Regions from separate parts of the Streptomyces sp. NPDC055632 genome, predicted to be linked through region 1. Evidence: riboswitches for the same ligand, from Rfam matches in the RefSeq annotation. Region 1 holds a riboswitch; the other holds the start of a gene.
The links. A riboswitch is a leader RNA that binds a small molecule or an ion and turns the genes downstream of it on or off. The one in region 1 is predicted to bind glycine.
Positions count from the first base shown of each region.

Region 1 (15,150 bases):
GCTGGCGCAGCCGCAGCGCCCCGATCTCCGGGTCGTCGGTCTCGCCCTCCGCGCCGCAGTTCCAGGAGCGGTTGTCGTGGGTGCCGTCCCGGTTGCCCTCGCCGTTGGCCTCGTTGTGCTTCCGCTCGTACGTGACGAGGTCCCGCAGCGTGAAGCCGTCGTGGGCGGTGACGAAGTTGACCGAGGCGTACGGCCGGCGCCCGCCCCAGGCGTACAGGTCGCTGGAGCCGGAGAGCCGGTAGCCCAGGTCCCGCACGTCCGGCAGCGCCCCGCGCCAGAAGTCCCGCACCGCGTCCCGGTAGCGGTCGTTCCACTCGGTCCACAGGGGAGGGAAGGCCCCCACCTGGTAGCCGCCGTTGCCCACGTCCCAGGGCTCCGCGATCAGCTTCACCCGGCGCAGCACCGGGTCCTGGGCGATGACCGCGAGGAAGGGGGAGAGCATGTCGACGTCGTGGAAGGAGCGGGCGAGCGCCGCCGCCAGGTCGAAGCGGAAGCCGTCCACCCCCATCTCCGTCACCCAGTAGCGCAGGCTGTCGGTGATGAGCCGCAGCACCTGCGGCTGCACCACGTGCAGGGTGTTGCCGCAGCCCGTGTAGTCGGCGTACCGGCGGGCGTCGGACTGGAGCCGGTAGTAGCCCCGGTTGTCGATGCCCTTCAGGGAGAGGGTCGGGCCCAGCTCGCCCGCCTCCGCCGTGTGGTTGTAGACCACGTCGAGGATGACCTCGATCCCGGCCGCGTGCAGCGCCCGCACCATCTTCTTGAACTCGCCGACCTGCTGCCCGGCCGTCCCCGAGGACGAGTAGCCGGCGTGCGGCGCGAAGTAGCCGACGGAGTTGTACCCCCAGTAGTTGCGCAGGCCCCGCCGCAGCAGGTGGTCCTCGTGCGCGAACTGGTGCACCGGCAGCAGCTCGACCGCCGTCACCCCGAGCCGTACGAGGTGGTCGACCGCGGCCGGGTGCGCGAGCCCCGCGTACGTGCCGCGCAGGTGCTCGGGGATGCCCGGGTGCAGCTTGGTGAAGCCCTTGACGTGCACCTCGTAGATGACCGAGTCCTGCCAGGGCGTCTTGGGCCTGCGGTCGTCGGACCAGTCGTCGTCGTCGTGGACGACGACCCCCTTCGGGACGTGCGGGGCGGAGTCCCGCTCGTCGCGGACGGTGTCGGCCACGTGCTGCTGCGGCCAGTCCCGCACGTGCCCGTACACCTCGTGCGGAAGGGAGAACTCGCCGTCGACGGCCCGCGCGTACGGGTCGAGGAGCAGCTTCGCCGGGTTCCACCGGGCGCCCGTCCAAGGGTCCCAGCGGCCGTGCACCCGGTAGCCGTACCGCTGTCCCGGGCCGATCCCGGGCACGAAGCCGTGCCAGATCTCGTGGGTCAGCTCGGTCAGCGGCAGCCGCGTCTCCGTCCCGTCCCCGTCGAACAGACACAGCTCGACGGCCTCCGCCCCGCCCGCCCACAGGGCGAAGTTGGTGCCCGCGACCCCGCCGGGTCCGACCCGGCAGCGGGCGCCCAGGGGCGTCGGCGCCCCCGGCCACACGGGCGGCCCCGCCCGCTCCAGGGCACGCTGCTGTACCGCCTCCTGCTCGGCTGCGCTCGCCACCGTCCGGCCTCCCGCGGCTCCGTCGGGTCCGCGCGCGGGGAGCGGTGGCGTCCCGGCCACCGCTCCCCGCGCGAGGTTCTCCCCCTGTTCTGCCCGCACGGCCGTGCTCCCAACATGGCCCGCGCGCACGTTTCCCCTGGAGGGTGGCCGTCGTTGGGCCGGGCGTGAGATCTGTATGGAAGAGGGCGGGGCACGTCCTCGCGGTGGCGGGACTGCTGGCGGGCCTCGCGGGCTGCACCGGAGCGGACGGCGGCAGGGGCGTCGACCTCTCCCTGCCGGGCAAGGGGCGGGCCCCCGGCGACGTCATCCGGGTCACCCCGGAGGACGGCAGCCGCGCGGTCCCGACCGGAGGACCGGTCGAAGTGAGGGTGGACAGCGGACGGCTCGAACGGGTGAACGTCGCCCGGGTGGAGGACGGCCGGCGGACCGAGCTCGCCGGGGAGGTCTCCGCCGACGGGCTGCGCTGGCGGCCGTCGGCCCCCGGCGGGCTCGCGCCGGCCGCCAAGTACAGCGTGGACGCCGTCGCGCTCGACGCGCACGGACGCCGCTCGGCCCGCCACACCACCTTCAGCACCGTGGTGCCCGAGTCCCGCTTCATCGGCTACTTCAAGCCGGAGAACCGTTCCACGGTCGGCACCGGCATGATCGTCTCCTTCACCTTCAGCCGGCCCGTCGAGAACCGGGCCGCGGTCGAGCGCGCCGTCCGGATCACCTCGGACCCGCCGGTGGAGGTCTCCGGCCACTGGTTCGGCAAGGAGCGGCTCGACTTCCGCCCGGAGCGGTACTGGGCCGCCGGCACCCGGGTCACCGTCGACATCGGCCTGCGGGACGTCGAGGGGGCGCCCGGCGTGTACGGGATCCAGCGGAAGAAGGTCGGCTTCACCGTCGGCCGCTCCCAGGTCTCCGTCGTGGACGCCGCCGCGCACACCATGGAGGTCCGCAGGGACGGCGAGGTCCTGGCCACCCTGCCGATCACCGCGGGAGCGCCGAAGACCACCACGTACAACGGGAAGATGGTCGTCACCGAGCTGTACGACGTGACCCGGATGAACGGCGCCACGGTCGGCTTCGGCGGCGAGTACGACATCAAGGACGTGCCGCACGCGATGCGGCTCACCGAGTCCGGGACCTTCCTGCACGGCAACTACTGGGCCCCGCCCGAGACCTTCGGCACCGCCAACGTCAGCCACGGCTGCGTGGGGCTCCGGGACGAGAAGGGCGGCAGCGAACGCTCGCCCGCGGGCTGGTTCTTCGACCGGACCCTCGTCGGCGACGTGGTGGAGGTGGTCAACTCCCGGGACCGGAAGGTCGCCCCCGACAACGGGCTCGGCGGCTGGAACACGGACTGGAAGAGCTGGAAGGCCGGCTCCGCGCTCCGCTGACCCCCGTCGCTCCCGTCGCCCCCGCCACCCCCGCCGCTTCCATCGTCGTCGCACGTCGATCGGGACGGAACGGTGACATGCGCGAGGATCTTTCGTGTCCTGCGGTGTGATTATCTAGCGCCGTGTGCGCGAGCGATGCGCACGGGGGTGGGGCCGTGGCGTTGCCGGGCCGTGCGAGGGGAGACGACCACAGTGAACGGGCAGCCGATATCGGGGGCACCGGCGGGGACCACGGGGAGGGGCCGGCGACGCGGGGGCGTCCGGCTCCAGGCCCTGGCGGCGGGGGCGCTGCTCCTGGTGCTCACCGCCTGCGGCGGGGGCGGCGGGGACGCCGCCGACGGCGCGAAGGGCCCGCAGGCCCAGGACGCCGGCCGGCAGGACAACGCGGCCTCCCAGGCCGTCGTGACGATCCTTCCGAAGGACGGCGCCGACTCGGTCGCCACCAGCGGCGCCCTCAAGGTGACCGCCCAGCAGGGCAAGCTGACCACGGTCACGGTCGCCGACTCCAAGGGCACCGCGGTCGAGGGCGAGATCGCGGCGGACGGCGCGAGCTGGCAGCCGACCGCGCACCTGGCCGGGGGCACCCAGTACAAGGTGCACGCCGTCGCGAAGGACGCCGAGGGCCGCGAGTCGGCGAAGGACACCACCTTCACGACCCTGGTCCCGAAGAACACCTTCATCGGCCACTACACGCCGGAGGACGGCTCGACCGTCGGCGTCGGCATGCCGGTCTCCATCAACTTCACCCGGGGCATCACCGACCCCGAGGCCGTCGAGAAGGCCATCAGGGTGACGGCCGTGCCGTCCGTCCCGATCGAGGGCCACTGGTTCGGCAACGACCGCCTCGACTTCCGCCCCGAGCAGTACTGGGCGGCCGGCACCAAGGTGACGGTCCATCTGAACCTGGACGGCGTCGAGGGCCGCCCCGGCGTCTACGGCAAGCAGAAGAAGACCATCACCTTCACCATCGGCCGCCGCCAGGTCTCCACCGTCGACGCCGGCGCCAAGACGATGAAGGTCGAGCGCGACGGGAAGATCGTCAAGACGCTGCCGATCACCGCGGGCGCGCCGTCCACGACCACGTACAACGGTCAGATGGTCATCAGCGAGAAGTACAAGGTGACCCGGATGAACGGCGCCACCGTCGGCTTCGGCGGGGAGTACGACATCAAGGACGTGCCGCACGCGATGCGCCTGTCCACCTCGGGCACCTTCGTGCACGGCAACTACTGGGCCCCGAAGAGCACCTTCGGCTCGCAGAACGTCAGCCACGGCTGCGTCGGCCTCTCGGACACCCGGGGCGCGGGGGACGGCTCGACGCCGGCCGCCTGGTTCTACGACAGCTCGATCATCGGTGACGTGGTCGTCGTGAAGAACTCCAAGGACAAGCAGATCAAGCCGGAGAACGGCCTCAACGGCTGGAACATGCCGTGGTCGGAGTGGACCGCCTAGGCGTTCCGGAGCTTTTCGGCGGGGCCCGGTGCTGTGAGCAACAGCACCGGGCCCGTTGTCGTTAACGACCCCTAACCTTCTCCCATGACTGTGAACCTCGAAGTCGCCGAAGGCGTCGGCACGATCCGCCTCGACCGCCCCCCGATGAACGCCCTGGACGTCGCCACCCAGGACCGGCTGCGCGAGCTCGCCCAGGAGGCGACCGACCGCGACGACGTGCGGGCCGTGGTCCTGTACGGCGGCGAGAAGGTGTTCGCGGCCGGCGCGGACATCAAGGAGATGCAGGTCATGGACCACGTGGCCATGGTCAAGCGCTCGCGCGCCCTCCAGGACGCCTTCACCGCCGTCGCCCGCATCCCCAAGCCGGTCGTCGCCGCGATCACCGGCTACGCGCTCGGCGGCGGCTGCGAGCTGGCGCTCTGCGCCGACTACCGGATCGCCGCCGACAACGCCAAGCTCGGCCAGCCCGAGATCCTGCTCGGCCTGATCCCGGGCGCGGGCGGCACCCAGCGCCTCTCCCGCCTCGTCGGCCCCTCCAGGGCCAAGGACCTCATCTTCACCGGCCGGATGGTGAAGGCGGACGAGGCCCTCTCCCTCGGCCTGGTCGACCGGGTCGTCCCGGCCGCCGAGGTGTACGAGCAGGCGCACGCGTGGGCCGCGAAGCTGGCGCAGGGCCCGGCCGTCGCCCTGCGGGCCGCGAAGGAGGCGGTCGACCAGGGTCTGGAGACCGACATCGACACCGGTCTGGCCATCGAGCGCACCTGGTTCGCCGCCCTGTTCGCCACCGAGGACCGCGAGCGCGGGATGCGCAGCTTCGTCGAGGAGGGCCCGGGGAAGGCGAAATTCGGCTGACCTGACCGAAAGCGGCCCGTAGGACGGTCCGCCGGGGATCCGCCGGGGGTCGATTCCGGCGGAACGGCCCCCGCGGGCCGCTCCGTGCGGCCATGATGAGGGGCATGGCGGGCCTGGAGGACAGGGAACAACCACGGCGGCGCGCGAGCGCCGCCGCGGAGCGGTGGTCACTGACCGCGGACGACCAACAGGCCGCCGAAGCGGTGGAGTTGTACGGCAATCCGGCGGAGGACGACGTCCGGTTGCCGTCCCTGCCCGAGTCCGCGTGGGTGGCCCGCAGACTCACGCAGTACGTGCTGATGAACCAGTGGGGGCTGGGACCGCAGCTCACCGAGCACGCGGTCCTCCTGGTCTCGGAGCTGGTGGGCAACGCCGTCCGGCACACCGGCGCCCGGGTCTTCGCGCTCCGGTTGCAGAAGGGCCGGGGCCGGATCCGGGTCGAGGTGCGCGACCCCTCGCGCGGGCTGCCCTGTCTGATGCCGGTGCACGAGCTGGACACGAGCGGCCGGGGGCTCTTCCTCGTCGACAAGCTGGCGGACCGGTGGGGCGCGGACCTGGCGCCGCGCGGCAAGACGACCTGGTTCGAGATGCGGGTCGCGGACCGCCCCTGAAGCACCTGCCCCCGGACGCACGGAAGCCCCCGTGCGCCGTGGTGGGGCGAGCTGGGGGCTTCCGTGTGAGGCGCCGTGGACGGGGGGGTGTATCCACGGCCGCTGTGTCGACCTGGCCCGGGTCAATGGGGGTCGTGTCGACGACTATGTCAGACAAGTACCCGCATCACCAAACGTCCCTAGCGGGGCAAAATCGGGCAAACATGAACACTTTAACTGTGAATCGTTGGTGACATATGGAACTCGCCTTGCAAACAGTGAATGGCTATGCGGTTCACTGTTTGTTTCCCGGGGTCGTCCGCATGCTGGATGCCTGGCGAGGGGCTGTGGACGTCCCGGATCGGCCCACCGAGCCGGGGCGGCTAATCTGACCCCGTCAGACAAGCACCATGAAGGGGCGGAAACAGTGGCGGACATCGAGTCGGCACGCACGGCATTCAACCGGTACGACGTGGACGGGGACGGCTTCATCACCGCCGCGGAGTACAAGAGCGTGATGGCGCAGCTGGGCGACTTCAACGTCACCGAGACGGTCGCCGAGGCGCTCATCAAGCAGCGCGACGACAACGGCGACGGCCGGCTGTCGTGGGACGAGTTCTGGTCGCACCTCAGCAAGGCCTGATCCGCCCGCCCGGACGGGCCGCGCGACCCGTGGTCGCCGCCCGTCCGGGGCCCGGCCCGACACCCGGAGGAACCCGATGGGCCTGGTGGACCACCAGGAGGTGGACGTCACCGTCACGGCCGTGGCCCGTGTCGGGTCACAGGTGGACGCGGACGGGGTCACCGGCTTCGTCGACCAGGCGAAACACCCGTCGTGGCGGTCGGCCGACGTCCCTCCTCCGCGGGTCGGCGACCGCCTCCACGCCGTGGTCCTCGACGATTCCAGGACCCCTCCGCGGCTCAGCGCCCTCGAAAGGGACATCGAGATCGCGCGCGTGCTGCGCGGGCGCGCCTGAGCCCGTACGGCGGCCCGCCCGAGGCCGACGGCCTCAGCACTCGATGATGTTCACCGCCAGCCCGCCGCGGGCCGTCTCCTTGTACTTGACGCTCATGTCGGCGCCCGTCTCCTTCATGGTCTTGATGACCTTGTCCAGGGAGACCAGGTGGCTGCCGTCGCCGCGCATCGACATCTTCGCCGCCGTGACGGCCTTGACCGCCGCCATGCCGTTGCGCTCGATGCACGGGATCTGGACCAGGCCGCCGACCGGGTCGCAGGTCAGGCCCAGGTTGTGCTCCATGCCGATCTCGGCCGCGTTCTCCACCTGCTCCGGGGAGCCGCCCAGGACCTCGGCGAGGGCGCCCGCCGCCATCGAGCAGGCCGAGCCGACCTCGCCCTGGCAGCCGACCTCGGCGCCGGAGATCGAGGCGTTCTCCTTGAAGAGCATGCCGACCGCGCCGGCCGCGAGGAGGAAGCGGACCACGCCGTCCTCGTCCGCGCCCGGGACGAAGTTCATGTAGTAGTGCAGGACGGCGGGGATGATGCCGGCCGCGCCGTTCGTCGGGGCGGTGACCACCCGGCCGCCCGCCGCGTTCTCCTCGTTCACCGCCATCGCGTACAGGGTGATCCACTCCATGGCGTGCGCCGCCGGGTTCCCCTCGGAGCGCAGCTTGCGGGCCGAGTTCGCGGCGCGCCGGCGCACCTTCAGACCGCCGGGCAGGATGCCCTCGCGGGACATGCCGCGCGAGACGCAGGACTGCATGACCCGCCAGATCTCCAGGAGGCCCGCCCGGATCTCGTCCTCGGTCCGCCAGGCCTTCTCGTTCTCCAGCATCATTGCGGAGATCGACAGGCCGGTCTCCTTCGCGAGGCGGAGCAGCTCGTCGCCGGTGCGGAAGGGGTACTTCAGGACGGTGTCGTCCGGGACGATCGGGTTCTCGCCGGCCACCGCGTCCTCGTCGACCACGAAGCCGCCGCCGACCGAGTAGTACGTCTTCTCCAGGACGAGCCCGCCCTCCGCGTCGTACGCGAAGACCGTCATGCCGTTGGCGTGGTACGGGAGCGCCTTGCGCCGGTGCAGGACCAGGTCGGCGTCGAAGTCGAAGGGGATCTCGTGGGCGCCGACCAGGTTGATCCGGCCGCTCGCCTTGATCCGCTCGAACTCCTCGTCCGCGTGCTCGACGTCGACCGTGCGGGGCGAGTTCCCCTCCAGGCCGAGCAGGACGGCCTTCGGGGTGCCGTGGCCGTGGCCGGTGGCGCCGAGCGAGCCGTACAGCTCCGCCCGCACCTTCGCCGTGTGGGCCAGCAGGCCCTCGTTCTTCAGCCGGCGGGCGAACATCCGGGCCGCGCGCATGGGGCCCACCGTGTGGGAGCTCGACGGGCCGATGCCGATCGAGAACAGGTCGAAGACCGAGATGGCCACGGGAGGACTCCTTGTGGGGGCTGGACGTCGTTGTCTGCCGGGGTAGTGCAGAGAAGGCGTGCGGGCGGGGGACATGGGTCGGGGCACCGCGCCCGTTGTTCCAGTGTGCGCGGTGCCCCGGATGTCCGTACGAACAAAAGCGTACGAAATTACTTCAGTATCACTTCAGGCCGGGGTACAGCGGGTGCTTGTCCGCCAGGGCGGTCACCCGGGCCTTGAGGGCCTCGGCCTTCTCGGCGTCGAAGCCCGGCTTCAGGGTCTCGGCGATGACGTCCGCGACCTCGCGGAAGTCCTCGGCCCCGAAACCGCGGGTCGCGAGCGCCGGCGTGCCGATGCGCAGGCCGGAGGTGACCATCGGGGGGCGCGGGTCGTTCGGGACCGCGTTCCGGTTGACCGTGATGCCGACCTCGTGGAGGCGGTCCTCGGCCTGCTGGCCGTCCAGCTCCGAGTCGCGCAGGTCGACCAGGAGCAGGTGCACGTCCGTGCCGCCGGACAGGACCGAGACGCCGTGGGCCTTCACGTCGTCCTGGACCAGGCGCTCGGCGATGATCCGGGCGCCGTCCAGGGTGCGCTGCTGGCGCTCCTTGAACTCCTCCGAGGCCGCGACCTTGAAGGAGACGGCCTTGGCCGCGATCACGTGCTCCAGGGGGCCGCCCTGGAAGCCCGGGAAGACGGAGGAGTTCAGCTTCTTCGCGAACTCCTTCTTCGCCAGGATGATGCCGCCGCGCGGGCCGCCGAGCGTCTTGTGCGTGGTGGAGGTCACCACGTCCGCGTGCTCGACCGGGTTCGGGTGCAGACCGGCGGCGACCAGGCCCGCGAAGTGGGCCATGTCGACCCACAGGTAGGCGCCGACCTCGTCCGCGATCCGGCGGAACTCCGCGAAGTCCAGCTGGCGCGGGTAGGCCGACCAGCCCGCGATGATCACCTTCGGGCGGTGCTCCTTGGCGAGGCTCTCGACCTCGGCCATGTCGACCAGACCGGCCTCGTCCACGTGGTACGCGACCACGTCGAACTGCTTGCCGGAGAAGTTCAGGCGCATGCCGTGGGTGAGGTGGCCGCCGTGCGCCAGGTCCAGGCCCAGGATCGTGTCGCCCGGCTGGGCGATCGCGAAGAGGGCGGCCTGGTTCGCGGAGGCGCCGGAGTGCGGCTGGACGTTGGCGTACTCGGCGCCGAACAGGTCCTTGATCCGGTCGATGGCGATCTGCTCGGCCACGTCGACGTGCTCGCAGCCGCCGTAGTAGCGGCGGCCCGGGTAGCCCTCGGCGTACTTGTTGGTGAGGACGGAGCCCTGCGCCTCCATGACCGCGACCGGAGCGAAGTTCTCCGAGGCGATCATCTCGAGGGTGGACTGCTGACGGCGGAGCTCGGCGTCGACGGCGGCGGCGACGTCGGGGTCCAGCTCGTGGAGGGGAGTGTTCAGAAGCGACATGAATCGATCCCTAAGGGGTCTCGGGCCCGGTCTCAGTTCCCGGCGGAGAACGCGGCGTACTCGTCGGCGGTGAGCAGGTCGTCCGGCTCACCCGCGACGCGCACCTTGAACAGCCAGCCACCCTCGAACGGAGCCGTGTTCACCAGCGACGGGTCGTCCACCACGTCCTGGTTGGCGGCGACGACCTCACCCGAGACGGGGGAGTACAGGTCGCTCACGGACTTCGTCGACTCCAGCTCGCCGCAGGTCTCGCCCGCGGTGACGGTGTCGCCGACCTCGGGGAGCTGGGCGTAGACGACGTCACCGAGCGCGTTGGCCGCGAACTCCGTGATGCCGACGGTCGCGACGCCGTCCTCGGCGTCCGACAGCCACTCGTGCTCCTTGGTGTACCGCAGCTGCTGGGGGTTGCTCATGACCTGATTCTCCTGGATCGGGGGAGTGCTGATGAACGTCGGTCTTGCGGGGTGAGACGCGGAGTGGGACGGACGCGTCACTTCCGGCGCTTGTAGAACGGCAGCGCCACGACCTCGTACGGCTCGTGGGTGCCCCGGATGTCCACACCTACACCCTGGGCGCCGGGCTCCGCGTGCGCCGCGTCCACGTACGCCATCGCGATCGGCTTTCCGAGGGTCGGGGACGGGGCCCCGGAGGTGACCTCGCCGACGACCTCGCCGTCCTTGACGACGGAGAACCCGGCGCGCGGGACCCGGCGGCCCTCGGCGATCAGGCCGACCAGCCTGCGCGGCGGGGCGGTCTCGGCGCGCTCGGCGGCCTTCTCCAGGGCCTCGCGGCCGACGAAGCGGCCCCCATTGGTCGTCTTCTCGAACTTCACGACCCGGCCGAGACCGGCGTCGAAGGGGGTCAGGGAGGTGGTCAGCTCGTGGCCGTACAGCGGCATGCCCGCCTCCAGGCGGAGCGTGTCGCGGCAGGACAGGCCGCAGGGGATCAGGCCGACGCCCTCGCCCGCCCCGGTCAGCGCCCTCCACACGCCCTCGGCGTGCTCCGGCTTCAGGAAGAGCTCGAAGCCGTCCTCGCCGGTGTAGCCGGTGCGGGCGATCAGCGCGGGCACGCCCGCGACCGTGCCCGGCAGGCCGGCGTAGTACTTCAGGCCGTCCAGGTCGGCGTCGGTGACCGACTTCAGGATGCCGGGGGACTCCGGGCCCTGGACCGCGATCAGGGCGTACGCGTCGCGGTCGTCGCGGACCTCGGCGTCGAAGCCGGCGGCGCGCTCGGTGAGGGCGTCCAGGACGGTCTGGGCGTTGGAGGCGTTGGCGACGACCATGTACTCGGTCTCGCCCAGGCGGTAGACGATCAGGTCGTCCAGGATGCCGCCGTCCTCGCGACAGATCATCGTGTACCGGGCGCGGCCCGTGCCCACCGTGGAGATGTTGCCGACCAGGGCGAAGTCGAGCAGCTCGACGGCCTGCGGCCCGGTGACGGTGATCTCGCCCATGTGGGAGAGGTCGAAGAGGCCGGCCCGGGTGCGGACCGCGTTGTGCTCGTCGCGCTCGCTGCCGTACCGCAGCGGCATGTCCCAGCCGGCGAAGTCGGTCATGGTCGCGCCCAGCGAACGATGCAGGGCATCGAGGGCGGTCAGGCGGGGGGCAGAGGTCATGGGGTGGCTCCCGGGTCCCAAGGGCGTGATCGGTGACGAAGGCATGACGGGCGAGGACGTCCTCCCCATCTGTCATGGAACCTGAGAGGTTCACCGGGGGCACCTCGTCACCGAGAGCCCGGCTTGCACCTTGGGTGGGGACACTGGGTGTCCCGCTTTTCAGATCTGCCTCATCCACGCGGTACGGGGCCTGAGAGATTCAAGGGAGGGTCTTGCTCCTTCGGCGCCCGGACGCACCGGGTGGTCACCCACTCCGTGGTCCGGAACTCTCCCGCGCGGATTCGAACGGCCGGTATGCGGTTGTACAGGCGACCGTGGGCGCCTGGCGCGCACATCATTGCACGCGGTGTCGGCGCGGCAAATCGCTTGTGCCCCATTACCGTTTCTTTACACTTCTTGGGAAGGGTCTCCTGAGGCCCGTCAGGGGGAGACAGCGATGACGTTCCAGCACACCGGTACGTATGCGACGAGTACCGGCATACCGTCCCCACGGGCCCGCGCCCGGACCCGGAGACGGGGCCGGACCCTGCGGGACCTGCGCGAGCGCGGCGGCCGGGGCCCCCGCGCCCTGGTGTTCGCGGCCGGGGACCTCGTGGTCGTCTCCGGGCTGCCCGGCAGCGGCAAGTCCACCCTGATGAAGCGGACCGCCGGGGGCCGGGGCATCGACTCCCAGGACGCCCGGGAGCGCTGGGAGGCCCGGATGCCCCGCCTCCTGCCGTACGCCCTCTACCGCCCCCTGGTCCGGATCGCGCACTACGCCGGGCTGCGCCGCGCCCTGCGCTCCGGCGCGAGCGTGGTCGTGCACGACTGCGGCACCCAGTCCTGGGTGCGCGGCTGGCTCGCCCGCGAGGCCCGCCGCCGGGGGAGCGACCTGCACCTGGTCCTCCTCGACGTCACCCCGGACACCGCGAGGGCCGGGCAGCACGCCCGGGGCCGGGGCGTCTCCGCGTACGCCTTCGCCCGGCACCGGCGCGCGGTCGGCCGGCTGCTGCGGGCCGCCGAGACCGGCCGGCTCCCGCACGGCTGCGCCTCGGCGACCCTGCTCGACCGGGAGGCCGCCGACACCCTCCGGACGATCACCTTCGGGGAGACGGCCTGACCCCCCCTCACGGCGCGTCCGGGGCGCTCGTACCCTTCTCTTCCGGCCACGGCGGCGCCGGGGCGGCGTTAGGGTGCTGCCGGGCGGCCGGGTACGGCAGGCCGTGCGGAGAAGGGGAGTGGGACCGTGGACGTGACGTGGCCGGGCAACGAGCTCGAAGAGGTCCTCGCCGCCTCGCTCGGCAATCCCGAGGCGGGCGGCCGCCTCGTCGAGGTGCTGGGCCGCAGCCCGGTCTGGATCCCCCTGCCCAACGGCGGCGGCCCCGACAGCACCGACCTGGACCTCGCCACCATGGAGATCGACGGCGCGGCCTACGTGCCCGTCTTCAGCTCCGAGCAGCAGTTCCGCGCCTGCGCCGGCGACCACATGTCCTTCGCCGTCGCCCCCGCCCGCGACTTCGCCCGCGGCCTGCCCCCGCAGCTCGGCATCGCCGTGAACCCCGGCGGCACCGTCGGCGTCCCGCTGCCCCCGCCCGCCGTCGCCGAGCTCTGCCGCGTCGGCCGGACCCCGCTCGACGGTCCCGCGTCCGGCGGCCGCGTCCGGCTCTTCGAGCCCGACTGGCAGGACGACCCCGTCGACTTCCTCGCCGCCGCCTCCGCCGAGTTCGAGGCCACCGGCGTCGTCACCAGCGCCCGCCGGGCCCTCGCCAGCGTCGAGGGCACCGAACCGGCCCTCTTCATCGGCGTCCAGCTCTCCCGCTGGGAGGGCGCCGACCGCACCGCGCCCCTGGACGCCCTCGGCCGGGCCCTCGGCCGCGTCGAGGTCGCCTGGCCGGTCAACCTGATCCTGCTCGACATGGCGCAGGACCCGGTGGGCGACTGGATGGTGGACCGGGTCCGCCCCTTCTACCAGCGCGCCGCCGTGTGAGCGGCACCCCGTTCGGGGCCTGCCGGACGCCGCGGTCTGTCCGGCCCTGACCCGCCGGGCAGGCCCTAAGCTGAACTGACTCGACGGCCGCACCTGACCCGGTGGCCGCACAGACGTGGTGGACGGAAGAGGGGCGGGACCCAGGGTGAGTGCGTCAGGCACCGCTGCGACCGGTCAGATCGAGCACATGCTGCGCCAGGTGGCACCCGGACGCTACGACGCGTACGAGCGGCTGCTGCACGCCCTCGCCGACGGCGAGCTCCGGATGCTGCTCTGGCAGGGCTCGCCCGGCTCGCCCGACGCCCAGTACGGGAACATGGAGGTCGACGGCTTCGGCTACGCGCCCTGCGTCACCTCCGACCAGGAGCTCGCCGCCTCCGGCTGGAACCGCGCCCACGAGCGCGTCACCGGCCGCGAGATCGCCCGCGCCCTCTACCCCGACCGCTGGGGCGTCTGGCTGAATCCGCACGCCCCCGGCGGCGGCGTCGGCATCCCCTGGGCCGATCTGCGCCGGATCGCCACCGGCCTCGACCGGATGCCCGCCGGACCGCTGCGCGTCACCGAGCCCGCGCTGGAGGTCCCGCAGTTCTACGCCCTGATCACGCAGAACGCGCACCGCACCCCGGCCGTCCGGGCGCTGCGCCGCGGCTGGGTGCAGCCCGCGCTCGGCTCCCCGTACCTGGTCATCGGGCTCGACCTGTACGACACCTCCCCGGCGGCCGTCGACACGGTCCGGTCGATGATGCGCCAGTCCATCGGCTCCGTCCCCGACGGGCTGCCCGTCTCGACGGTCGCCCTCTCCGACGCGTACGACCCGGTGGCGCTCTGGCTGCGGGCGAACGCGCGCCCCTTCTACGACCGCGAGGCGCACGCCGCCCCGCCTGCCCCGGGATACGGCTATCCGCCCCGAGCGTGACCGGAAGACCGGGATGGCCGATCTGTCCGGTCGCGACACCTCCCGTTAACTCGCCCGCGCGCCAAGGGCGTTCGCCCAGGCCACGCACTTGTCCCGGAACTGCCCGGTTTGGCAAGTGTCCGGGTCTCGACTAGGTATCACCGTTATCCGGACTGTTCTCCAGCTCGTTGCCCGTGGGTAGTGTTCGGCCGGTCAAGACCTCTCCACACGGCTGATCCTGGGGTGGCCCCATGCGAATATTCAATTCCCGTACCGTTCGGGCGATCACGGTGGTGGCTGCCGCCGCGCTCGTCGCGACGGGCTGCTCCAGCGAGCGCGGAAAGGACGGCGCGAAGGGCGGTGCGAAGGACACCTTCGTGTTCGCCGGCGCCGGTGACCCCGGTTCCCTGGACCCCGCCCTCGCGAGCGACGGCGAGACCTTCCGGGTGACCCGGCAGGCCTTCGAAGCACTCCTGGAGCACGAGTCGGGAGGCAGCAAGCTCGTCGGCGGCCTCGCCGAGACGTGGTCCGCCAACCCCGCCGGCACGGTGTGGACGTTCAACCTGCGCAAGAACGTGAAGTTCCACGACGGCGAGGCGTTCAACGCCGCCGCCGTCTGCGCGAACTACGACCACTGGTTCAACTGGAAGGGCACCTACCAGTCCAGCTCGGTCTCGTACTACTGGCAGTCCATCATGGGCGGCTTCGCGAAGAACGAGGACGCCGAGGCGCCGAAGCCCAACTACAAGTCCTGCACGGCGAAGGACGAGAACACCGCGGTCATCGAGGTCAACGAGCCCTCCGCGCAGCTCCCCGGCGGCTTCTCCCTCCAGGCCCTCGCGATCCACTCGCCGAAGGCGATCAAGGAGTACGTGAAGCAGGACGCGTCCGCCAAGGGCGACGCCATCACGTACCCCAAGTACAGCCAGGAGGCCGGCACGGTCGCCGGCACCGGGCCGTACAGGATCACGAAGTGGAACAAGGGCAACAA
Region 1 covers NZ_JBSHHY010000034.1:1,049-16,198, reverse strand. The annotation lists gene glgX (glycogen debranching protein GlgX) at 1-1,597, opposite strand, end outside; gene ACWGSR_RS30830 (L,D-transpeptidase) at 1,762-2,979, shown strand; gene ACWGSR_RS30825 (L,D-transpeptidase) at 3,172-4,431, shown strand; gene ACWGSR_RS30820 (enoyl-CoA hydratase/isomerase family protein) at 4,516-5,283, shown strand; gene ACWGSR_RS30815 (ATP-binding protein) at 5,388-5,894, shown strand; gene ACWGSR_RS30810 (EF-hand domain-containing protein) at 6,301-6,516, shown strand; gene ACWGSR_RS30805 (hypothetical protein) at 6,593-6,850, shown strand; gene ACWGSR_RS30800 (L-serine ammonia-lyase) at 6,884-8,254, opposite strand; gene ACWGSR_RS30795 (serine hydroxymethyltransferase) at 8,415-9,683, opposite strand; gene gcvH (glycine cleavage system protein GcvH) at 9,716-10,096, opposite strand; gene gcvT (glycine cleavage system aminomethyltransferase GcvT) at 10,174-11,298, opposite strand; glycine riboswitch at 11,468-11,582, opposite strand; gene ACWGSR_RS30780 (AAA family ATPase) at 11,735-12,397, shown strand; gene ACWGSR_RS30775 (enhanced serine sensitivity protein SseB) at 12,524-13,264, shown strand; gene ACWGSR_RS30770 (enhanced serine sensitivity protein SseB C-terminal domain-containing protein) at 13,410-14,180, shown strand; gene ACWGSR_RS30765 (ABC transporter substrate-binding protein) at 14,411-15,150, shown strand, end outside.

Region 2 (15,150 bases), on a different contig from region 1:
CTGTCCGCCGACGAGACGACCGAGTGGATCCGGGCGTGGACCGGCGACGAAGAACTGACCGGCGACCACTTCCGCGTGTTCGGGCAGGACGGCACCGGCGGGTACGCCGCGTTCTGGCTGGTCCGCCCGGACCGGGGACCGGACGGACAGCCCGTCGTCTTCCTCGGCTCCGAGGGCGAGACCGGCGTCGTCGCGCGCGACCTGGGCTCCTTCCTGTGGCTGCTGGCCGACGGCGTCGGCCCCCTGGAGGCGACCAACCCGTACGGGCCCGTCCCCGCCTCGTACCCCCATCCCGAGCTGACCGCCGTCGCCGAGCGGTACGCGCCGGGCCTCCGGGCCCCGGCGACCGTCCTGATCGAACAGGCCGTCCGGGAGTTCCCCGACTTCGACGACATCATCGTGAAGCTCTGCCGCTGAATCGTGAAGCCCTGCCGCTGAGCCCGCACGACCGCTTCGCGCTCACCCCGCGGCAGCGCCCCCGCCCCGGCGCGCCCGCACGGCCCGGACCAGACGGGTGGTCCCGTACCCGAGGAGCCAGGGCAGCACCGTGATGCCGCCGATGTAGACGGCGGCGTAGCCGACGAGGTCCTCGGTGCGCTTCTCCTGGTCCAGGGGCAGGATCATCACGGCCGCGGAGACCCCCACCGGCACCAGCGGGAGCAGCACCGACCACAGCCGCGGTCCCAGACCGGGCCGGGCCGCGCACCACGCCCCCGCGGCCCCCATCAGGAAGGGCCCGAACGGCACCCACAGCAGCACCGGGTAGAGGAACAGGACCCACCAGTCGTCCGAGTACCCGAACATCATCGAAGCCCCCCGAGGCCGCTCGCGGCGGACACCCCCCGTGTCCCGTCCCGCCGTCCTCCCGTCCACGACGACGCGCGGAACCACCGGTCCAGTTCTCCGCGATTGGCCTTGGCCGCCGGAAATCCGCCGCCGGTAGCGTCGGTGCCATGCGCATCCGAATCGTCGACGCCTTCACCGACCGGCCCTTCTCCGGCAACCCCGCGGGAGTGCTCCTCCTCGACTCCTTCCCGGAGGACTCCTGGCTCCAGAAGGTCGCCGCCGAGGTCAACCTCTCCGAGACCGCCTTCGCCCACCCGCTGCCCGCCGGCGGCGAGGCGGACTGGGCCCTGCGCTGGTTCACGCCGGCCACCGAGGTCGACATGTGCGGCCACGCCACCCTGGCCACCGCCCACGTCCTGCACACCACCGGCACCGCGACCGGCACCGTCCGCTTCGCGGCCCGCTGCGGCCTCCTCGGCACCACCGCCGAGGCCGACGGGACGATCACCATGGACTTCCCGACCTCGCCCCTCGTCCCCGTCCCCGGTCCCGACGGCCTGGCGGAGGCGCTCGGCGCCGAGGTCGTCGCCGTCCACGACACCGGGGTCCACATCGGGGACCTCGTCGTCGAGCTGCGCGACGAGGCCGCCGTCCGCTCCCTCGCCCCCGACCTCGCCGCCCTGAAGCACATGTCCTCGCGCGGGACCATCGTGACCGCCGCGGCCGAAGAGCCGGACGGCGGCTACGACTTCGTCTCGCGCGGCTTCTTCCCAGCCGTCGGCATCGACGAGGACCCGGTGACCGGCAGCGCCCACACCGCGCTCGCCCCCTACTGGTCGGCCCGGTTCGGCCGCGACGAGCTCACAGGCCTCCAGGGCGGCGCCCGCACCGGCCTCGTCCGCACCCGCCTGCGCGGCGACCGCACCCTCCTCAACGGCCACGCCGTCACGGTCGTCGAGGGCGACCTGCACGCCTGACGGCCGGCCGCGAGGACGGCGAAGGGGCGTACGGAGGATCCCGTACGCCCCTTCGCCACGAGCGACCGCCCGTCACACGGTCGGCAGCCACCCCACCTTCCCGGCGAGCAGCCCGTATCCGACGAAGGCCACGATGTCGAGCAGCGCGTGCGCCACGACGAGCGGCCCGACCCGGCCCCAGCGGCGGTACAGCAGGACGAAGACCACGCCCATCACCACGTTGCCGATGAAGCCGCCGACGCCCTGGTAGAGGTGGTACGAGCCGCGCAGCACCGAGCTGGCCACCAGGGCGGCCATCGGCGTCCACCCCAACTGCCCCAGTCTGCGCAGCAGGTAGCCGACGACGACGACCTCCTCCACGACGGAGTTCTGGATCGCCGACAGGATGAGGACGGGGTACTTCCACCACACGTCCGGCAGCGACTCGGGCACCACCGTCAGGTTGAACCCGGTCGCCCGCGCCGCCAGGTAGAAGGCGAGTCCGGCGCTCCCGATCCCCGCCGCGACCAGCGCCCCGCGCCCGAGGTCGGGCCACGGGCGGGTGCGGTCGAAGCCGATGGCCCGCAGCCCGGTGCCCTCCCGCAGCAGGAGGTGGGCGACGAGGACGACCGGCACGAGCGCCGTGGCGATGCCGAAGAGCTGCCAGGACAGGTCGAGCCAGGGCCGTCCGGGGGCGTACGAGCCGTTGAGCGTCGCCGCCTGCTCCTTCAGCGCCCCCGGCCTGGTCAGCGAGCCGATGAAGCTGATGAGGGCCGAGACCGCGCTCGCCCCGAGCGAGAGGGCGAGCACGATGAGCGTCTCGGAGCGCAGCACCGTGCGCGGCAGGCCCCCGGGGGGCGGGGAGTCGTCCCTCACTCGTTGCTCCGACACCACACCTGTCTCCACTTCGCTTCCCCGACGACACGTCCCGGGCGACGCTTCCCGGACGGCCCGGACCATGACGACCCGAACCGTCCGGACATGATCGCCCATGAACCGCCCGGGGAAGGGACGGGGGCGGGGAGGCGCGTCAGTGGATGCCCACCGGCCAGGTGTGCACCGGCTCCCCCTCCCGCATGAGCGTCCGGTACCGGCGCGTCGTCGCGGCGAGCGCCGTCTTCCGGTCCAGGCCCGACTCCAGGGCCCGGTGGAAGGTGTCGACCTGCCAGGAGGCGCCGTTCGTCCGCCGCAGGCAGCGCTGTTCGATCACCCCGAGGTAGAAGTCCCGGTCGGCGGGTTCGATGTGCCAGGCGTCGAGCCCGGACGCGGCGAGCGGCAGCAGTTCGTCGAGGACGAGCCGTACGGCCGGCAGGGCGGCGACGCCGCCCGCGCGCCCCGGCCGGGGCCAGCGCAGCTCCGCCTCGATGCCGTGGCGGCAGGCCGTGTCGAAGTTGGCCTCGGCGTCCTCGAAGGCCATCCGCTTCCACACGGGCCGGGGCTCGTCGGCGAGCGCGCGCACCAGGCCGTAGTAGAAGGCGGCGTTCGCGATCACGTCCGTCACGGTCGGCCCGGCCGGCAGGACCCGGTTCTCGACGCGCAGGTGCGGGACGCCGTCGACCAGGCCGTACACCGGCCGGTTCCAGCGGTAGACCGTGCCGTTGTGCAGGACGAGTTCCTGGAGGCGCGGCACCCCGCCCCGGTCGAGGACGAGCAGCGGGTCCTCCTCGTCGTGGAGGGGCAGGAGGGCGGGGAAGTAGCGGAGGTTCTCCTCGAAGAGGTCGTACGCCGAGTCGATCCACCGCTCCCCGAACCAGGTGCGCGGCCGCACCCCCTGGGCCTGGAGCTCGGGCGGCCGGGTGTCGGTGGCCTGCTGGAAGAGGGGCGGGCGGGACTCCCGCCACAGTTCGCGGCCGAAGACGAAGGGCGCGTTGGCGCCGAGCGCGATCTGCACGCCGGAGACGGCCTGCGCCGCGTTCCAGACGGCGGCGAACCGGGCCGGGGTCACCTGGAGGTGGAGCTGGACCGAGGTGCAGGCGGCCTCGGGGACGATCGACTCCGAGGTGCAGCGGAGGTGTTCGACGCCGTGGATGTCGAGGATGAAGTCCTCGCCCCGTGCGGCGAGGATCTGGTCGTTGAGGAGGGCGTAGCGGTCGTTGTCCGACAGGTTCTCCGGGACCAGGTCGTGCTGTTCGAGGGTGGGCAGCACGCCGATCATGACGACGCCCGCGTCGAGCTCCGCCGCCTTGCGGTCGGCGTACCCGATTCCGGCTCCGATCTCCTCCGCGAGCCGGTCGAATACGCGCCCCTCCAGCTGGTGGGGAGCGATGTTCACTTCGAGGTTGAACATTCCGAGTTCCGTCTGGAAATCGGGGCTCGCGATCTTTTCGAGAACCGGCCCGTTCAGCATGCGGGGCAGTCCGTCGGCGCCGGCGAGATTGAGTTCGATCTCCACGCCCATGAGATTGCGCGGCCGGTCGAACCTCTTCTCCGCCAGGAGCCTCGCGAGCCCCGCCAGACATTGCTGGAGTTTCCTCCGGTACTCCTGCCGGTCGGACGGGCCGAACCCGTCGGCCACGACCTTCTCGCCCATCGAAGCGTCCTTCCCCGGGTGGGCGGCCGTCACGGCGGCCGCGCGTCACGGACCATGATGCCCACCTCTTTGATCCACAACGCCTGCGGAACGCACCTGCCGGAGGATAGGCTGGATGCAGCACTCCAACGGCACATTCCACGGGCATGGAACAGACGACATATACCAATGTCATATTGTCCCGGGAATGGGGGTCGCAATTCAGCCGACCGGCTCCTCGCGGTACGGGCAGGTGGGAGCGGTATCGTCCTCATGATTCCGCGCGGACGCCCTCCGACGACGACCTGATGACGCCTTGTCAGGAATATCGGCGACGTCTAGCGGAAACACTGTGTGAACACATGTCGTATAAACTCCGCGGACGAGGCAGAGTGTTGGCGCCCGGCCATGGCCCCATGGCCCCTCTCTGGCCCCGCCGCCGACAGCGCCGTCGTACCTGCCCACGCGTCACCGTGTCTCCTGAGCGAGAGGCGACCCACCATGCTCCGACCCTCTCCGGCCCCCGCGCCGGCCCTCCGCAGCGTCCTCGCGGCGCTCGGCTCACCGACCGCCGTCCGTGAGGCGCGCACACCCGCCCTGCGGGCCGCGCAGGGACCACTGAGCCCCGAACTCCCGCTGCCCGTGCACGTGTTGGGCATCACCGGAGCCCCGGGACACCCTCCCCGCACCCGGCTCGCCGGGTGGCGCTTCCTGATCCGGAACGGGGAGCGGACGATCGCCGCCGCCGACACCATGCTCACCCCGGACGGCTGGTCCTTCTCGCACTTCTTCGAGGGGCCGTACGTCTCCGCCACGGAACGGGCCCTGCACCAGGCCGAGGGCCTGCCGGTCGCGTACCAGCCGCGGCTGCTCTCCGTACCGGAGCTCTACATGCTGACGCTCTGGCTGCACGCCGACCCGGAGACGGACGGCACCACCGTCGTCCCGGACGCCGCCGACCTGCTGGTGCCCCTGGCCCCCGCACCGCCGGGGATCGCGTCCCACCGCCCGTACCCGGTCGCCGACCTCCTGCCCGTCCTCAGCACGCGCCTCGCGCCGCCGCCCCTCCTGGGCTCGGCGGCGCCCGCCTGATCCACCGCACGCGCGCCCGCGCCCCGTGACCCGGCCGGGTCACGGGGCGCACTGCTGTCCGAAAAGCCCGCCCGAACGCGGCGTCCGAACACCCCGCCCTTACGGACTAGCCCGCTCGGGCCACCCCGAACCACCCGAAGGGACGGGGTGGTTGAGCTGAACCGCCCCTGCGGGTGACGCGTCCTCCCCGGAGAGGACGAGCTGCCGCGAAATCCCTGCGGAAGTCCGTCCCGGGGGCAAGACTTGGACCGGAACCGAACCGACCGCCGGGGGCGGCCATGAACGCGCAGAGCCGCAGGACATCCACCACGACGCAGCGAAAGAACCCACCCATGTGCCAGCACCAGCCCGCCTGTCCCACCGCCGACTCCGCCGACCGCGAGGCGGCCCGACTGACGGCACACCACCCGGAGCAGGGCTGGAGCCTGCTGTGCAACGGCGTCCTGCTCTTCGAGGACACCGGTGAGCTCCTGCCGGACGGGCAGATCATCGCTCCGCACCGGCCGCTCACGGCGGGCCGGGTGACGACCGCCGCCTGACGGGGCGGCGCGAAGCCCGGGGGCCGGCCCGGAGGAGAACTCTCCGGACCGGCCCCCGGTCATGAAATCCCGCCGTGAAGGCCCCGGCCTCAGTGGTCGTACTCGTCCAGCGGCGGGCAGGAGCAGACCAGGTTCCGGTCGCCGAAGGCGCCGTCGATGCGGCGCACCGGCGGCCAGTACTTGTCGGCGGCCGAGACGCCGGCCGGGAAGACCGCCTCGTCACGGGTGTACGCGTGGTCCCACGCGCCGCCGAGCGCGGCCGCGGTGTGCGGGGCGTTGCGCAGCGGGTTGTCCTCCGCCGGCCACTCACCCGCGGCGACCTTCTCGATCTCGGCCCGGATCGCGATCATCGTGTCGCAGAAGCGGTCGAGCTCGGTCAGGTCCTCGGACTCGGTCGGCTCGATCATCAGCGTGCCGGCCACCGGGAAGGACATCGTCGGCGCGTGGAAGCCGTAGTCGATCAGGCGCTTGGCGATGTCGTCGACGGTGACGCCGGTCGCCTTGGACAGCGGGCGCAGGTCCACGATGCACTCGTGGGCGACCAGACCGGCCGGACCGGTGTAGAGCACCGGGAAGTGCGGCTCCAGGCGCTTGGCGATGTAGTTCGCCGCGAGCACCGCGACCTGGGTGGCGCGCTTGAGGCCCTCGCCGCCCATCAGGCGCACGTACGACCAGGAGATCGGCAGGATGCCTGCGGAGCCCCACGGGGCGGCCGAGATCGGGCCGACGCCGGTCTCCGGGCCCGCGGTGGGCTGGAGCGGGTGGTTCGGCAGGTACGGGGCGAGGTGGGCGCGGACGCCGACCGGGCCGACGCCGGGGCCGCCGCCGCCGTGCGGGATGCAGAAGGTCTTGTGCAGGTTCAGGTGCGAGACGTCGCCGCCGAAGTGGCCGGGCTTGGCCAGGCCGACCAGGGCGTTGAGGTTGGCGCCGTCGACGTACACCTGGCCGCCGGCCTCGTGGACCTCGGCGCAGATGTCCGCGACGTGCTCCTCGAAGACGCCGTGCGTGGACGGGTAGGTGATCATCAGGACGGACAGCTCGTCGCGGTACTGGGCGATCTTGGCCCGCAGGTCCTCGACGTCGACCTCGCCGTCGTCGGCGGTCTTCACCACGACGACCTTCATGCCGGCCATCACGGCGGAGGCGGCGTTGGTGCCGTGCGCGGAGGACGGGATGAGGCAGACGGTGCGCTGCTCGTCGCCGTTGGCCCGGTGGTAGGCGCGGACGGCGAGGAGGCCGGCCAGCTCACCCTGCGAACCGGCGTTGGGCTGGATCGACACCTTGTCGTAGCCGGTGACCTCGGCGAGGCGCTCCTCCAGCTCGGTGATGAGCGTGACGTAGCCCTGGGCCTGCTCGACCGGGGCGAAGGGGTGGATCTGGCCGAACTCGGGCCAGGTCACCGGCTCCATCTCGGTGGTCGCGTTCAGCTTCATCGTGCAGGAGCCGAGCGGGATCATGCCGCGGTCGAGCGCGTAGTCGCGGTCCGCGAGGCGGCGCAGGTAGCGCAGCATCGAGGTCTCGGAGCGGTGCGCGTGGAAGACCGGGTGGGTCAGGTACGCGTCGGAGCGCAGCAGACCGGCGGGCAGCGCGTCCTCGGTGGCGGCGTCCAGGGCCTCGACGTCGGCGGTGACGCCGAAGGCGGCCCAGACGGCGGCGAGCTGCTCGCGCGTGGTGGTCTCGTCGCAGGAGACCGACACGTGGTCGGCGTCGGCGCGGTGGAGGTTGACGCCGGCCTCGCGGGCGGCGGCGACGACCTCGTCGGCCTTGCCGGGCACGCGGGCGGTGAGGGTGTCGAAGAAGACGTCCCCGGTCAGCTCGACGCCCCCGGCGCGCAGACCGGCGGCGAGGATCGCGGCGTACCGGTGGGTGCGGAGCGCGATGCCCTTGAGGCCCTCGGGGCCGTGGTAGACGGCGTACATGCCGGCCATGACGGCGAGCAGCACCTGCGCGGTACAGATGTTGCTGGTGGCCTTCTCGCGGCGGATGTGCTGCTCGCGGGTCTGGAGGGCCAGGCGGTAGGCGCGGTTGCCGTCGGCGTCGACGGAGACGCCCACGAGGCGGCCGGGCAGGGAGCGGGCGTGCTTGTCCTGGACGGCCATGTAACCGGCGTGCGGGCCGCCGAAGCCCATCGGGACGCCGAAGCGCTGGGTGGTGCCGACGGCGATGTCGGCGCCGAGCTCGCCGGGCGAGGTGAGCAGGGTGAGGGCGAGCAGGTCGGCGGCGACGGTGACGATCGCGCCGAGCTCGTGGGCCGCGTCGATCAGCGGCTTGATGTCACGGACCGCACCGGAGGCTCCGGGGTACTGGATCAGCACGCCGAAGACGCCGCGCTCGGCGATCTCGGCCGGGATGCCCTCGCTCAGGTCGGCGACGACGACCTCGACGCCGGTCGGCTCGGCGCGGGTCTCGATGACGGCGATCGTCTGCGGCAGGGCGTCGGCGTCGATCAGGAAGACGCCCTTCTTCACCTTGCCGACGCGGCGGGACAGCGCCATGGCCTCGGCGGCGGCGGTGCCCTCGTCGAGCAGGGAGGCGCCGGAGGTGGGCAGGCCGGTCAGGTCGGCGACCATCGTCTGGAAGTTCAGCAGGGCCTCCAGACGGCCCTGGGAGATCTCCGGCTGGTACGGCGTGTAGGCCGTGTACCAGGCGGGGTTCTCCATCACGTTCCGGAGGATCACCGGCGGGGTGAAGGTGCCGTAGTAGCCAAGGCCGATCATCGGCGCGAGGACCTGGTTGCGGTCGGCGAGCGCGCGCAGCTCGGCGAGCACCTCGGCCTCGGTGCGCGCGGCCGGCAGGCCCAGCGCCTCGGCGTTCTTGATCACGTCCGGCACCGCGGCGGCCGTGAGCTCGTCGAGCGAGCCGTAACCGACCTGGGCGAGCATCTTGGCCCGGGCCTCGGCGTCGGGCCCGATGTGCCGCTGCTCGAACGGGATGCCCTGCTCGAGCTCGGAGAGCGGAATGCGGTTGGCGGTCATGTACGGAGGCCTCCTGGTCGTCACGACCTGCGAGGGGCACCACGGCGCGGGTACCCGGACGGCCTCCCCCTCTGTCATCTCAACCTGAGAGTTTCACCGGCACGCCTCGCGGCACGCCGGCTTTCACCGTCGGTGAGAGCGCATGCCGTCGGACATCCGCTCTGCTTTCCAGAGTGACCTCGTCCGCGCGGTACAGGGGCCTGAGAGATTCCGGGGAGGATTTGCTCCTTCGGCGCCCACCGGAAGGTTTCTCCGGGGGACTCTCCCGCACGGGGTCGACAGCCACGCCCAGCCTACCAGCGCGGTTGAGACTCCCTTCGCTCAAGTGGCCGACATCCCGGATGTGCACTTTGGTAGGGGGTAGAGGAGTTGCGACCAGTTGGAGGGACCGTGCAGACCGACATCGATCCGCGCAGCCTGATCGGCCGCAAGGCGTACGACCGGAACGGACACAAGATCGGAACCGTCGACGAGGTGTACCTGGACGACGCGACGGGCGTCCCGGAGTGGGCCGCGGTCCGCACCGGCCTGTTCAGCCGGGACGCCTTCGTCCCCCTGGAGCCGAGCGACCTGCTCGACGACGGCCTCCACGTCCCGTTCGAACGCGCCCTCATCAAGGACGCCCCGGACTTCGGCGTGGGCCGCCACCTCTCCCCGGAGCAGGAACTCCAGCTCTACCGCCACTACAGCCTCGCGCTCCCCCCGCCCCCGGCGGACGCCCCGGACAAGGACTTCGGCCGCCTGGCGGGCCAGGAGGGCGCCTGACCGAAAGCCGGCCCACGACCGTACGAAAGCCCCACCCGGCGCCACGGTCCGCAGCCCCCGACGGTGCGGAACCACCCACGGGAAGACCCGCACCCCGGCCCACCCACCGTCACGGGTGGTGCGGGTGGGAACCCGGCCCGGCCGCAGGGCCGGGCGCACCCCCACGGACCGCGGCAGGCGGCACTGCGGCACCCTCCACGGGCAAACCCGCACTCGGCCCCCGCTCCCGCACCAGCGGCAACGCCTCTCCCGTCGTCAGCTCCGGGTCGTCCACGGCGAACGTCCGCACCCGCCCCGGCGCCGATCCCGGCTCCTCGAACCGCACCGTGACCCGGCCGAGCCCGCTCCCCTGCACCCACCCGGCCCCGTGGACCGCGTGCCGCACGTCGTGCCCGGGCGCCCAGTGCCGCTCGGCGGCCGCGACGGGTCCGGCCGGCTCGGCAGCCTCGGCCGCCGGCACCGCAGGGGCGGCACCCTCCTCGCCCCGCTCCCCCGCCGGCTCCGCCTGGGCGAACAGGTCCTCCTGCGTGTAGTCCGCGAGCCCGCTCACCCCCACCCCGAGCAGCCGCACGCCCCCGGTGGTGTCCACGGAGTCGAGCAGCCGTCCCGCCGCCTCCCGCACGACCCCGAGCGCGTCCGTCGGCCCCCGCAGCGTCTCGGAGCGGGTCAGCGTCGAGAAGTCGAACCTCCGCACCTTCAGGACGATCGTCCGCCCCGAGTGCCCCGACGCCCGCAGCCGCTCCACGCACCGCTCCGCGAGCCGCTCGACCTCGCCCCGGATCCGCACCCGGTCGTGCAGGTCCACGGCGAAGGTGTCCTCGACGGAGACGGACTTGGCGTCCCGCTCGGCCACCACGGGCCGGTCGTCGTGCCCCTGGGCCATCCGGTACAGCGAGGCCCCGTGCGCCCGCCCGAGGAGCCGTACGAGCTCGTCCTCGCCCGCTTCCGCGAGGTCGGACACGGTCGTCATACCGGCCCGCCTCAGGTGCTCCCCGGTCGCCGGTCCGACCCCGGGCAGGATCCGCACGGACTCCGGTCCGAGGAGCTCCCGCTCGGTGCCCGGCTCTATGAGGGCGAGTCCGTCCGGCTTCGCCCGCTCGGAGGCGATCTTCGCGAGCATCTTCGATCCCGCGAGCCCCACGGAGCCGGTGAGCCCGGTCGTCGCGAGGATGTCGGCCCGCAGCCGCTCCCCCGCCGCCCGCGCGCCCGCCGTGTCGTGGGCGACGCCCCCCGCCTCCAGGTCCACGAAGGCCTCGTCGAGGCTGAGGGGCTCCACGAGCGGGGACAGCAGCCCGAGCAGCCGCATGACCTGCTCGCTGATCGACCGGTAGAAGGCGAAGCGCGGCACGAGATAGGCCGCGTTCGGCGCGAGCCGCCGCGCCTGGCCCATCGGCATCGCCGAGTGGACCCCGAAGCGGCGCGCCTCGTACGACGCGGTGGCGACCACGCCCCGGGGCCCGAGCCCACCCACGACCACGGGTTTTCCGCGCAGGCTGGGCTTCGCCGCCTGCTCGGCGGCGGCGAAGAACGCATCCATGTCGAGATGCAGGATCGTCGGCGCGGTTCTCACGCCCCCGATGCTCCCTCATCCCACTGACAACGCCCCGCGACGGCCCCGGGCCGGCTCAGACCGCCCGGTCCCGGCGCCGCCGGGCCAGCTCGTCACCGGGGTTGTGCCCCACCAGCGTCTCGCCGGTGTCCACCCGCTCCCCGTGGAGCTGCGAGAGCGCCGCCTCCACGTCCCGCCAGACCACTCCGACGGCGATGCCGAAGACGCCCTGACCGCCCTGGAGCAGGTCGACGACCTCGTCCGGCGAGGAACACTCGTAGACCGTGGCCCCGTCGCTCATGAGCGTCATCCGCTCCAGGTCCCGGAAGCCCCGGGCCCGCAGGTGCTGCACCGCGGCCCGGATGTTCTGCAGGGCCACCCCGGTGTCGAGAAAACGCTTGACGATCTTCAGGACGACGACGTCACGGAAGCTGTAGAGCCGCTGCGTCCCCGACCCGTACGCGGGCCGCACGCTCGGTTCCACGAGTCCGGTGCGCGCCCAGTAGTCCAACTGGCGATAGGTGATCCCGGCGGCCGCGCACGCCGTGGGGCCGCGGTAACCGATCACCTCGTCCGCCGCGCCCGTACCGGCCTCCGTACCGAAGTCGCCCACTCTGCCGTGAAGCGGATACGGACCGTTCTCCCCGGACGTGCGTCCGAGGGAGCTGCCCGCCGTACCGTCCGCGCTGCTCATCACGCCGACCCTCCGTCCTTGACCTGCCCACACGAAGGTAGGCAGTCACTCGGGGTGCGTCAACGATCGCCACACTCGGCACGCCGAGTGATAATCACCCTGAGAGTGGTTTCCCGTGTCTCTCTTCGGGGAAAGGCTACTCGAATGCTCTGACAGCACCCCGCGAACGGCCCATGGCCGCACCGCTCGTTCTCACTGACTGTTGGTCCCGAAATCCTCCGGTGAGATCTGGTCGAGGAATTCGCGGAACTTCTCCACCTCGTCCTCCTGCTCGTCCGGAATCGCGATGCCGGCGTCGTCCAGGACACCGTCGCTGCCGAAGATCGGCGTCCCGGTCCGGAGGGCCAGCGCTATCGCGTCGGACGGCCGGGCGCTCACCTCGACGCCGCTGGCGAAGACCAGTTCGGCGTAGAAGACCCCGTCACGCAGATCCGTGATGCGGACTTCGGTGAGCTCCTGCCCCACGGCCTCCAGCACGTCCTTGAACAGGTCGTGCGTCAGCGGTCGCGGAGGGGCCATCCCCTGCTGCGCGAAGGCGATCGCGGTCGCCTCCCCCGGTCCGATCCAGATGGGGAGGTAACGATCGCCTCCCACTTCACGTAGGAGCACGATCGGCTGATTGGAGGGCATTTCCACTCGGACACCCACAACGTCGAGCTCGTTCACACAGCAACCCTAGGACGTGCCCGACCGGTTTGGATAGTCGGGCCCCTCCGAGGCCGCTCACGAGGTCACTGCGAGCGGATGCCCAGGGCGATCTGCATCAGGGCCGCGTGCAGCCGCACCGACTGCGCGGCCAGCTCCTTGGCGGTGGCCTCCGCATGGGCCCTGGTCTGCGGATTGCGGTGCCGGCGCAGCGGCGCGACCACCTGTTCGATCAGCCCGGCCTCCCGTTCGGCGGCCGCCTTCACGGCCCGCAGGTGGCGGGGCTCCAGGCCGAATCTCCCCAGATCCGCCACGAGCCGGGCGACGGTGACGGCCTCGGGGTCGTAGCCCCCGCCCTCCGTCTCGGCGATCAGACCGTACGACTCCCACTCGGCGAGCTCGGTCTCGGTGACCTCGGCGGCGGCGAGCAGCTCGGCCCGTCCGAGCCGCGCGGCGGCCGGCGGCTCCGCCTCCTGCTCCCAGGGGCCCTCCAGGAGGTCCCGCCGGCGCCCCGGGGCCGGGAGGCTGATCTCCTCGCCCCGGGCGAGGGCGTCGAGGTGCTCGCGGATGACCTTCAGCGGAAGGTAGTGGTCCCGCTGCATCCGCAGGATCCGGGCGAGCCGCTCCACGTCCTGCGGGCCGAACTTCCGGTATCCGGAGGCCGTCCGCCGGGGCTCGACGAGCCCCTCGGCCTCCAGGAACCGGATCTTGGAGATGGTCACTTCGGGAAACTCGTCGCGAAGCAGGTTCAGCACCGTGCCGATGCTGACCGTGTCGCCCGCGATGGCGGTGCCGGATCCGGCACCGCCCGTCGGTGTTCGCAGCATGGACCTTCCCTGAAGGGGGTTCCCCGAGGCGTCACACGCCCCGCTGGCTCGAATGGAAGACCAGCCGGTACTTGCCGATCTGCACCTCGTCACCGTTGGACAGGACGACCGAGTCGATCGGCTCGCGGTTGACGTACGTGCCGTTGAGGCTGCCGACGTCCGAGACGGTGAAACTGCCGTCCTGACCCCGCCGGAACTCGACGTGCCGCCGGGAGACCGTGACGTCGTCCAGGAAGATGTCGCTCTGCGGGTGACGGCCGGCCGTCGTCAGCTCCCCGTCGAGGAGGAACCGGCTGCCGGAGTTCGGACCCCGGCGCACCACGAGCAGCGCGGAGCCCGGCGGCAGCGCCTCCACGGCCGCCAGCGCCTCCGGAGAGAGCGAGGGCAGCGCGGTCTGGCCGGTGACCTCGGCATCGTAGGCCTCCAGGCCCGAGATGGAGATCGTGGACGTCGTCTCCGACGCGCGCTCGGGAGCGATCCCGCCGCGCAGCGGCGTGCCGCAGTGGGAGCAGAAACGGCTGTCGGCCGCGTTGCGGTGGCCGCACCTCGTACACACCGGCATGGACGCATCCTCCTGCCGCGGCTGCCCCGCCGAGGTCTGTGTCGCATACGGGTCGGGGGAAAACCCTCCACCCGTACTCGAGGTCGATGGTTCTCCGAAACCTATGCGGGCGGCCCCGGCGGGGTCAACAGAAGACGCGCCCGGTGTGCCCGGAATGTCACCGCCCTGTCCCCCGACCTCGTCACGGAAGAGCGGGCGCTCGCCGCCCTGCTCCTCACTCTGGGCGTGGCGCGGCGCGCGGTGCCTGGCGTTGCCGCCGTCCTCGCGTGCGCTCTTGCCGAACAACTTCGCAAACAACTTCACGGGCGATTCCCCTTGACCGAAACAGACCCGCCCGTGGGGCAGGACGAACCGAGATCCATCACACCTGCCGACCCGGACACCTTCACAACGTCCGTATCCTCCGGACAGTTTCCACCACGCACCACCGTTGTGATGCGCCGACCCCCCGCAAGGCCCTGCCCTTGTCGCGGGACCCCCCTCGTACGCCTCCTCACTGCGAGGACGACTGAGCGTAGTCAGGCCGCTTCGCAGGTCGCAAGGCGTCGACGACGATCTTCGGCGACCGTTCCACCGTGACCGTGGCCTGCTCCTTCTCGAGGGTCTGCACGACACCGCCGGGGATGTTGAGCGCGGGCTCGAGATCCTCCGGCTTGCCGATGACCTTGAAGACGTACGGAGCGGCCACCTGCGTTCCATCGATCCGCATGTCGTCACCGCTGCCGGTGAAGTAGCTGTCCGCCACCACCCGGACACCGTTGACCTGGATCGCCTCGGCGCCCGCCGCCCGCAGCTCCTGGATGGCGTCGAGCAGCATGTCCGACTCGACGGCGCCGGTGGGGTCGCCGACGGACAGCGTGATGCCGGGGCCCTCGGCGGCGACCGTGCCGGCCAGGATGCCGAGCTGCCGCTCCTTCTCCTGGGTCTGCTTGCGCGCCTCCTCGGCCTGGTCCGAGCTGGACTCCAGCTCGGAACGCTGCTTCTCCAGACGGGCCTTCTCGTCCTCCAGGCGCTGTGTGCGGTCGTCGAGCTCGTCGAGGATCCGCACCAGGTCCTCCTGGCGCGCGCCCCGGAGGGCGCTGTTGTCACTGGTCGAGGAGACCTGGATGGCCAGGCCGAGCCCGAGGCCGAACAGGAGCAGTGCGACGACGAGTTGGGCCCGGGTCACCCGGGGCGGCCACAGCGCGGAGACCAGCCTGCGCCGCCCGCCCCGCTCGTCCCGGGCGGACGGGGCCGGCGGCTCGGCGACGG
Region 2 covers NZ_JBSHHY010000027.1:5,257-20,406, reverse strand. The annotation lists gene ACWGSR_RS27900 (SMI1/KNR4 family protein) at 1-417, shown strand, start outside; gene ACWGSR_RS27895 (hypothetical protein) at 460-807, opposite strand; gene ACWGSR_RS27890 (PhzF family phenazine biosynthesis protein) at 954-1,763, shown strand; gene ACWGSR_RS27885 (CPBP family intramembrane glutamic endopeptidase) at 1,836-2,702, opposite strand; gene ACWGSR_RS27880 (glutamate--cysteine ligase) at 2,773-4,272, opposite strand; gene ACWGSR_RS27875 (polysaccharide deacetylase family protein) at 4,753-5,343, shown strand; gene ACWGSR_RS27870 (DUF5999 family protein) at 5,676-5,882, shown strand; gene gcvP (aminomethyl-transferring glycine dehydrogenase) at 5,972-8,857, opposite strand; glycine riboswitch at 9,036-9,135, opposite strand; gene ACWGSR_RS27860 (PRC-barrel domain-containing protein) at 9,248-9,622, shown strand; gene ACWGSR_RS27855 (DNA polymerase IV) at 9,732-11,192, opposite strand; gene ACWGSR_RS27850 (MerR family transcriptional regulator) at 11,248-11,865, opposite strand; gene ACWGSR_RS27845 (bifunctional nuclease family protein) at 12,058-12,531, opposite strand; gene ftsR (transcriptional regulator FtsR) at 12,597-13,337, opposite strand; gene ACWGSR_RS27835 (FHA domain-containing protein) at 13,369-14,310, opposite strand; gene ACWGSR_RS27830 (DUF881 domain-containing protein) at 14,393-15,150, opposite strand, start outside.
Region 2: linked by a shared signal. The riboswitch ahead of gcvP (aminomethyl-transferring glycine dehydrogenase) and the one ahead of gcvT (glycine cleavage system aminomethyltransferase GcvT) in region 1 are both predicted to bind glycine.